Regions from separate parts of the Sporosarcina sp. OR05 genome, predicted to be linked through region 3. Evidence: riboswitches for the same ligand, from Rfam matches in the RefSeq annotation. Region 3 holds a riboswitch; each other region holds the start of a gene.

Region 1 (3,282 bases), on a different contig from region 3:
GGATTCGATAAGCTGATTAACATTTGGGGAGCAGACCACCATGGCTACATTCCACGTATGAAAGCAGCGATCGAAGCATTAGGCTACGACCGCGACACGCTTGAAGTAGAAGTGACACAAATGGTGCAACTGTACAAAGACGGCGAGAAATTTAAAATGAGTAAGCGTACCGGCAAAGCGGTCACATTGCGTGAACTCGTCGAAGAAGTCGGCCTAGATGCCGTTCGTTATTTCTTCGCGATGCGTTCATCCGATGCGCAAATGGACTTCGATTTAGATCTTGCAATTTCAAAATCAAACGAAAACCCGGTGTACTATGCACAATATGCACATGCACGGATTTCATCGATCTTGCGTCAAGCAGGCGACGCAAACCTTGCTGCTTCAACAGATCACGTCGAGCTTTTACAAACGGAAAAAGAACTGTCACTGTTGAAAAAAATCGGGGACTTCCCACGTCTTGTGAGCGACGCAGCAAGACTACGCTCACCGCATCGGATCACGGTCTATATCCAGGAACTCGCAGCTGAATTCCACAGCTTCTACAATGCGGAAAAAGTGCTTGACCCGGAAAACCATGATCTATCAGAAGCACGCCTAGCACTCATCACGGCAACACGCACAACAATCGCCAACGCCCTCAAACTCATCGGCGTCGCAGCACCTGAAAAAATGTAACCCCATTTCGCCCTTCCGTCAACGAGACGGAAGGGCGAATATTTTGAATCGTGTTGGTGCCTGTCCCCGAAACAATTCACAATTGTTTCGGGGGCAGGCACCAAAAAAATAGGACTGTCGACATTGTCGAAATGTATAGTATAATGAATCAGAATTGAAAATTACATACCCAAACATGAAGGTGCCCCGCTTCCAACGCCGGGGTTAAAAGGGAAGTCGGTTCAATGCCGACGCGGTCCCGCCACTGTATGTGCAAGCAAACTGCAAGTGCCACTGGAATCGTTCCGGGAAGGCGCAGCGAGCGTTACGCACGAGCCAGGAGACCTGCCTTCATGAATCACCCGTACCCTACGAGGATAGGTTTGGTGAAAATCGGTACAAGCAAGTTAGAAACGTCGTACCGGATTTTTACTGAGCACATTCCTCCGTTGACAAACGGGGGATTTTTGTTTGGACAAAACAGGAGGAACGAGCAATGAAGAAGTTTTTGCAATTACTACTCATGGCCGTGCTCGCGACATTCATGCTTGCGGCATGCGGTACAGCGGACGAGCCGAAAAAAGAGGAAACGCCTGTAACTGAAAACGGGCAAGCAGACGGACAAGAAGCGTCTGAAGAAGCAGCATTCCCTGTCACCTTGACAGATGCTGTCGGCAATGAAATCACGTTTGAAGAAGCACCAAAAACAATTGTGTCCATGATGCCAAGTAACACAGAAATCCTTTTTGCCCTTGGTTTGAACGAAGAAATCGTTGGCGTCAACGATTATGATAATTACCCTGAAGAAGCATTGGAAAAAGAAAAAATCGGCGGCATGGAGTTTAACGTCGAAAAAATCGTAGCGATGCAACCGGATGTTGTCTTCGCACACGAATCCGGTCTGAGCACTGGTGAAGAAGGCTTACAACAAATCCGCGATGCGGGCGTTCAAGTGTTTGTCGTGAAAAACGCAACGAACTTTGAAGAAACATACACAACGATTGAACAAATTGGTCAAGCGACTGGAAAAACAGCAGAAGCGACAACAATTATCGAAGACATGAAAGCGAAAGTCGCTGAAGTGATCGAGAAAACAGAAAAAGTTGAAAACAAAAAGCGTGTATTCATCGAAACATCCGATGCACCTTCCATCTATGCACCGGGTAAAAACACGTTCATGCAAGAAATCTTGGACATGATCGGTGCGGAAAACGTTGTCACTGAAGAAGGTTGGGTGATGATCAGTCCTGAAGAAATCGTCAACCAAAACCCTGACGTTATTATCGTCATGTATAGTTATGTGCCGGACATTATCGAAAGCGTGAAAAACCGCGATGGCTTCGGTGACATTACAGCCGTAAAAGAAGACCAAGTCATTCAAGTCGATGAAAACTTGACGAGCCGTACAGGTCCACGTCTTGCACTCGGTCTAGAAGAAGTAGCGAAAGCAGTATATCCAGAGGCTTTTGGTGAATAAAGCAACCATTGCCTACATCGTGTCCGCCGCCACATTACTCGTGGCGGTCTGGCTCGGTGTTTCAATCGGAACGGTACATATTCCTATCAGCACATTTTGGGATGCATCCGATACGACGGCAACGAACATTTTATATAAAATTCGCATGCCACGTGTTATCTTAGCTGGACTAGTCGGCGCCTCGCTCGCCATTGCAGGAGCCGCATTCCAAGGTTTATTAAAAAACCCACTTGCTGATCCATACACCCTCGGAGTGTCATCCGGCGCCTCTGTTGGTGCGGTTATGACACTCTTTTTTGGCTTGTCCATTCCGATTGTGGGCACATACACCTTACCGTTTTTCAGCATGACCGGCGCAGCAATTACAATGTTTCTCGTCATCGGCTTCGCACGTCTCGTCGACCGTTCCATGAAAATGGAGACGATCATTTTGACAGGCATCATCTTCGGGTCCTTCTTAGGCTCAGTTCTTTCATTAATGATTGCCCTCACCGGCGAAGAACTCCGCCAAATTATCGGCTGGCTTCTCGGAAGTGTGTCCATGCGCGGTTGGAATTACATTCTCATGATCCTACCGTTTGTCGTCATCGGCTCCTTCATTCTCTGGTTGAACCGTCGCGAATTAAATGCGATGCTATTCGGAGAAGAACGTGCCCATCACTTAGGCGTAAACGTTAAAAAACGAAAATTTATGATCCTTATCGGCGGCTCCATCTTAACAGGTTCCGCTGTCGCAGTATCCGGTACAATCGGCTTTGTCGGCCTCGTAGTCCCGCATATGACAAGACTCATGTGGGGGTCTGACCATCGTCATTTACTGACATTATCATTCTTAAATGGTGCATCATTGCTCATCATCTGTGACTTGATCGCCCGCACAATTATTTCTCCGACAGAACTACCAGTCGGCGTCATTACTGCATTTATCGGTGCACCGGTGTTTGCGTATATTTTCTACAGACAGAGAAGGAAAGGGGCGATGTGACATGCTGCAAGTGAAAAACGTATCGGGCGGCTATGGCAAAGAGCCGGTTGTTCGCGATGTAACGTTCCAAGTGGCAAAAGGGGAAGTGCTCGGTATTCTTGGGCCGAACGGCAGCGGGAAATCGACGTTGCTCAAAATCATTTCAGGCATTTTGCCGAAACTG
Region 2 (3,282 bases), on a different contig from region 3:
CCCGCTTTTCTCCAGCAATAAAGCAATGGAATTCCCAATGACCGTAGACCGTAAATGCCCCATGGAAAAAGGCTTCGCGATATTTGGTGAAGAAAGATCGATTGTTACGACGCCGTCATTGCCTTCATTCGAAGACCCGAAAGTGGAACCTTGCGTGACAATCGTATGCAAAATGTCGTTTGAAACACCATTTCGGTCCAAAAATATATTTACATACCCATTGACGGCTTCTACTTTGCGAATGGAAGGGTGCTGTATAGAAGCAGCGATTTCTTCTGCAATCATTGCAGGTGATTTTCGAAGGACCTTTGCAAATGGGAAGCAAGGCAACGCGAAGTCACCTAGATGTGCATAAGCAGGACGCTCCAACGCATGCTCTTCCAACGGGATCGGACTGACAGACTGTAAAATTTCCAAAATCACATTTTTCATTTCCTAAACTCCTTTTTAGGCATAATAAAAAGCCTCCATCTCAAACGATTGAGACGAAAGCTTGTTCCGCGGTACCACTCAAATTGCCTGCAATCCAGGCCACTTTCTCCTAACGGCGAGACACCGGCTTCTCCTACTGAACTCAGAAAAGCATCTTCGAAGTGCGCTTCACGATCTCCCCTCACCAGGCTCCCACCCCCCCCAGCTCGCTACAGAAATAAAAGACCGTTACTCTCTTCATCATCGATATTGTATCTGAATGTACCAAAATGGAAGTGTAATGTCAATAGGCACTGCGAGTAGATGGATTCAAATGAAAATTATTCCTTTACGAAAAAAGAAAATGCGAAGATTGCTTCTCCCTTAATCTCTCCATTCCATCGAAGGATGGCGGAAAAATAGTATCTCCCCGGTTCCTGAGGGCCTTTGAAAGTGTGGCTGCCATTGTTCTCATCTAGGGTTTCAACTGTTGTTTCTTCGCCTTTAAAATGTTGGATAATCTCCAGTTCATCTATATACCATTTTGCATCGGGGGTGTTAAAACTCGAGTTTAGCTTCATGATTACAAGTTCATCCTCTTGCTGAACAATCATCGCAGGATAGCCTTTCACTAACTCTTCTGGATCATGAGGTTGGAGGTTATTGCATTCCTTTCCTTCTTCTTCCCAACACCCGTCCGAATCGGTGGTAACTGCTCATGAACCGGTGAGAACGGGAAAACTCCCTATTATTAAGCACAATCTCCTTTAATCCCCTCGCCGCTCGACAATTTCCGAGCCGACCATTTACCCATAATAAAACTCCCAAATCTCCACCAAAAAAATAGGTCAAATCCACCTTATTATTTTCATACATGTTCTTTGCTTCAAAAGTAACTTCTACAAAATTCAACAAAAAATATACGTTCCCCTTATGAATCGATTCGTTACGACTATTCCTCATTTACAATTTCTGTTTCTATTAATCATCTTCCCTAAAATCCTACTGCCCTTTTGAAAGTTTGAAATTCAATTATAACTTTTTAGCTATTTACGATTAGAACACAACATGTTAGGGTAGTTAAAGAGAAAAGAACACTATATATAGTATTTGCGATGAAATGGTACCAAGTTCGGTTTAATAGGGAATCCGCTAGTCGGAGCTGTCCCCGCAACTGTGAACGTAGACGACCGCCTCATGACCACTGTGACAAGCACGTTGCGGGAAGGGGAGACGGAAGGATGAAACGTCAGCCAGTAGACCTGCCATTCATCGTCGAGCGACACTTTCTTCGGGGGTTGAGAAGTGGAAGTGAATCCGTGTAATGCTTATATGTAAGCATTGTTCCGATTTGTTTCTACAACTTACAACAAAGCGATGACTCCTTGGGAAGGTTGACTCATGGCTTTTTTTATTTTTAATTAACACTTAAATTCTTTAATTCCCGGCAACGCCGGTAACTAGTATAGAAGGAGCGGGATTATTTTGACAATCATGCGTGAACAGACAAGCGGAGCTGATCTGCTGGACAAGCTGCAAGCCGAATTCGGAACGGAGAAATTACAACCATTACTGCTAGCGAGCGAACGTTGGAACGAGCGTCATCCGGAAGCGAGCCGTTCGGAATGGGCGAAAGCGATGATTCTGGAGTGCTTGAGCAATATTGATGAGGCGTCTTCTTATTGGACATTCGTCGCGGCACGCATTTATTTAGATGATGTGTATGCACGCCAAACACAAGCGCGTGGTGTCGAAGTGTATACAGATTTCGCGAAAAATGTCGAAAAACTGGTGCAACAAGGTTTGTACACACCTGTACTGACAGAAAAATATTCACATGATGAGTTGAATGAGCTCGGTCGTTTCCTTGAACCGGAGCGGGACAAGCTATTTACATATATCGGGCTAAAGACACTGATGGATCGCTATGCGGCAGTGAATTTTGATAAACAACCGGTCGAGTTGCCACAAGAACGTTGGATGATTATTGCCATGACGTTAATGCAAAACGAAACGGACAATCGTCTAGGGAAAATTGCTGAAGCGTACTGGGCGATGAGCAATTTGTACATGACCGTTGCAACACCTACTTTGTCGAATGCCGGAAAGCCGCATGGTCAGCTATCAAGCTGTTTCATCGACACGGTTGATGATTCCTTACAAGGTATTTATGACAGCAACACGGACATTGCCAATTTGTCGAAATATGGCGGTGGAATCGGTGTATATATGGGGAAAGTCCGTTCACGTGGGTCCTCCATCCGTGGGTTCAAAGGAGCATCCAGTGGTGTGCTTCCGTGGATTAAACAACTGAACAATACTGCAGTTAGTGTCGATCAGCTTGGCCAACGCCAAGGTGCGATCGCAGTGTATCTTGACGTGTGGCATAAAGACATTTTCACATTCCTTGACCTGAAACTGAACAACGGGGATGACCGTCTGCGTGCGCATGATATTTTTACAGGCGTTTGTATGCCGGATATTTTCATGGAGCAAGTCGAAGCGCGTGCCGAGTGGCATTTATTCGACCCGCACGAAGTCCGTACAGTGATGGGGTATTCGCTCGAAGATTTCTATGATGAGTCAAAAGGGCAAGGCAGTTTCCGTGAAAAATATGAGGAATGTGTAAACCATCCTTCATTGACGAAAGAGACAGTTCCTGCGATTGAAATTATGAAACGCATCATGCGAAGCCAATTGGAAACAGGGACGCCATTCATGTTTTATCGTGATGAAGTAAACCGGGCGAACCCGAACAAACATGAAGGTATGGTGTACTCAAGTAACCTCTGTTCAGAAATCATGCAAAACATGAGTGCGACGCAATTTGAGTCCGTAACGCTTGAAGATGATATTGTCGTCACACGTTCA
Region 3 (3,282 bases):
ATGCAATTGTTCATCATCGAACAGATATCGATTATGTAATTGCAGAACCTCATGATGACATTGTTGAACGAATCGAAGAAATTGAACAAAGACTAAGCAATCCACTAAGTGTTGGTGCATTATTTGGATGCAAAGTACATACATTGCAAGCGAGTGATCATTTGACCTTGGCTTTACGAATGATGCGTGACAATAAGTTCAGCCAAGTGCCGATTTATGAGGAGGGAAAGTTTAAAGGTCTGATTACTGCAGCAGGTATTACGTATTGGTTGGCGGGTCAATCGACAGAAGATTCGATTTCCCGGGAAATACCGACACTTTCTACAGTTTATAACTATGAAAAACGAAAGGAATCTTTCGAGTTTGTCGAGAAAGACCTTTCTGTGTATGAAGCGGATGATTATTTTAAGAGGGCCATTTCAAGGGGAACTCGATTGGAAGCGTTACTCATAACAGAAAATGCTGAACCTGACGAAGATTTGATTGGTATTATTACTCCATTTGATTTGTTAAGGATACGATAGGACAGAACAGTCTGTATATTAGGCAGAAGTATATTAATGAAACTACAAAGTTCGTCTGGCAGTCAAAAATTGCTATGCTATTCTATAAATCGATTGCGTGAAGCTGGGTGTAGATCTTGGGCTTCACGCGAACTTTTTATGAAGATTAATGCATTTTCTCATGTGACAGCTGGTTTTATGTAGCGGTTGTATATAATTATATGATCATCCATAAGCTTTTTGATGAGCCCTCTTTCTCCTCAAATAATCCTCGTCTGCACGTATCTTATCCCAGTATTCCTTAAAGATAGCAGCAGACTCTGCTTTACCTGCATCAATATCGCGTTCTTTCACCGAACCATCCTCGTTATACTTGCGCCCGCCCTTATAATTGGCGTAACGTCGTGCACGTGTATAACCCATTTGAATGAATTTCCGAGCCATATCCATCCCAACGAAATCATCCTTTTTTCGGTACGCTTCAAACATCGAATAAATCTTTTCGGCAGATTTTTGAGCAATTGCAGGCGTCTTAAAACGCCAGTGTGGCAAGATTTCGCTCTTGTAAGGTTCCACAAGCAAAACGCCTTGTTCTCCTCGTCCTACCCGATACAATTCAGGCTTCTCACGCAAATTGAGGCTACTGTAATCTAATTCATAATCAAAAGCCACCGACCTCACCCCTTTTTTTCCACCTATTCCCGAAAACCCACAAGTCAAACGAAGATGAAAATTGTGAAAAAACAATTCTGAATTGTGCGGGTGCCTGTCCCCAAAACAAATCAGAATTAAACGGGGGACAGGCACCTGATCAATTCATGCTATTCAGCCGATACGCATAATCAGTCAAGTGGGCTATTGATTTTTTCCAAGACTTTCTATATGCTTAGTGAGAATTGAATAGCATATTTTGGTTCTTTGCAGTTTTCGCAAAGATTAAAAAGGAATCAGGTGAGAATCCTGAACGGTCCGGCCACTGTAAATAGGGAGTGACTTCTACAATGCCACTGGTTAACTAACTGGGAAGGCGGAAGGAACGATGGATACCTATAAGTCAGGAGACTTGCCAAAATATAAATGCGATACGCCTTCCGGAGAAAGGTTGCATGATGTATTTTTACAATGGGTCCTTGCTTGTAAATACGTACGATACATATGCTCTTGCCTCTCATCTGGAGGCGAGGGCTTTTATATTTTCACTACAACTTAAATGAGAAGGGAAGTAGACATGTTGGGGAAAATAAGTAGAAAAATCTTTACATCCGTGATGAGTATGCTTTTAGTAATTTCACTTTTTGCGCCTAATGTACAAGCGGAAAGTGAAGCAGAATTGCAACAAAAAGAACTAGGAAAGGGAAATCAAGAACATGGATTAGCACAGCAAGTTGACGTTGAAGCGAACGACTTGTCTGAAGAACTTTTGACTGAACAAGTAGAACAGCCAGTTGCATCCGTTGATACTATTTTACAAAACGTCTTTTCGTTCTATGAAAATGGACGACAGAACAAAGAGTTTTTTCAATGGGGAATTCCAGAGTTAAACTGGACTGAAATTGTAGCATTGGATGCGGTAGGTAAGTACCTTCATGAAGAAACGACAGTATTGCCTGATTGGGTTGAAAATGAACCATACCTACCTGAGAATAATAGAGGGACAGAACATATCCGCTATATCTTCGGACTACTTGCGTTAGATAAGGACCCGTCCGCAGCTTGGGAAACGAAAAGAAATCTATTTGCAGAATTAGCAGCCCAACAAAAAGAGGTAGACGGTTCAATTGGTGCTGTCAATAAACATATGTGGGCGATGCTTGCACTTGATACTGGAGAGAGATTAGGGTATCCAGTTGGAACTTGGGATGAAAATGCAAAGACAAAAGCTTTACATTTTTTATTATCTCAAGAACTAGAAGGCGGTGGATTTGCCTTTTACGGTACGAAGGTAGATCCAGATATGACAGGAATGGCACTCCTCCCCCTTGCAAATTACCAAGATGAAAGTGCAGCAGTAGAAGCAATAAATCGTGCAAAGCAAGTTCTGCTTACTATTCAACTTGACACCGCGGGATGGGCTGCTTTCAATAAAGAAAATTCGAATAGTATTGCAACAGTCGTTTCAGGACTAGTCGCAATTGGTGAAGATATTTCTTCTGAAAAGTGGACTAAAAATGGATTGACGCCCCTAGATGCTTTAGGGACATTCCAGTTACCGAATGGGGCATTTACGTATACGAAAGACCATCTATTAACGAACATGATGGCGACTGAGCAATCCCTTATTGCATTACAGGAAATCAAAACAGGTAAATCAGTTTGGTATCAATTTACAAATCCCGCAAATCCACCTGAACCAGAAGATCCTACGCATGAACCTATTGTTGTAGGGGGTGAAGAGTATACATTACCTACTTATGAACATGTTGATGTGGAAAAGCCAATCGTTTTACAAATTAATCAAGCAACACTACCGAAAATAACAGCAGAGCGCGCAGGCGCTACATTAGAGATTGACGGTGAGACCGTTGTAACGTCGTCAGACTGGGATCGTTTACTTCAAGTTCCAACTAAGAAAGCTACAACTCAAGAAGAGCATGATAAAATTTCTAACGGCATTAACGGTACATTAGAATCCATACAAACACATATAAAAGTTGGCGGAGAAAAGTCGATCGTATTTGACAGACATGTCACCCTACGCATGGCGGGCTTTGGAAATAAAGAAGCAGGTTTTATTGATACAACTGGTCGGTTCGCAGAAATTCCAAAGATGTCTCCGGAT

The links. A riboswitch is a leader RNA that binds a small molecule or an ion and turns the genes downstream of it on or off. The one in region 3 is predicted to bind cobalamin.
Region 1: it holds a riboswitch for cobalamin, as region 3 does, so the genes downstream of both, NRI27_RS11780 (ABC transporter substrate-binding protein) here and NRI27_RS13260 (S-layer homology domain-containing protein) in region 3, are expected to answer to the same signal.
Region 2: it holds a riboswitch for cobalamin, as region 3 does, so the genes downstream of both, NRI27_RS12710 (ribonucleoside-diphosphate reductase subunit alpha) here and NRI27_RS13260 (S-layer homology domain-containing protein) in region 3, are expected to answer to the same signal.

The regions. Positions count from the first base shown of each region.
Region 1 covers NZ_JANKJL010000007.1:80,100-83,381, reverse strand. The annotation lists gene argS (arginine--tRNA ligase) at 1-678, shown strand, start outside; cobalamin riboswitch at 841-1,024, shown strand; gene NRI27_RS11780 (ABC transporter substrate-binding protein) at 1,154-2,134, shown strand; gene NRI27_RS11775 (FecCD family ABC transporter permease) at 2,127-3,119, shown strand; gene NRI27_RS11770 (adenosylcobinamide amidohydrolase) at 3,121-3,282, shown strand, end outside.
Region 2 covers NZ_JANKJL010000008.1:109,617-112,898, forward strand. The annotation lists gene argS (arginine--tRNA ligase) at 1-432, opposite strand, end outside; T-box leader at 479-685, opposite strand; gene NRI27_RS12705 (hypothetical protein) at 753-1,043, opposite strand; cobalamin riboswitch at 1,516-1,695, shown strand; gene NRI27_RS12710 (ribonucleoside-diphosphate reductase subunit alpha) at 1,906-3,282, shown strand, end outside.
Region 3 covers NZ_JANKJL010000009.1:101,883-105,164, reverse strand. The annotation lists gene NRI27_RS13270 (CBS domain-containing protein) at 1-524, shown strand, start outside; gene NRI27_RS13265 (DUF4385 domain-containing protein) at 729-1,175, opposite strand; cobalamin riboswitch at 1,398-1,588, shown strand; gene NRI27_RS13260 (S-layer homology domain-containing protein) at 1,735-3,282, shown strand, end outside.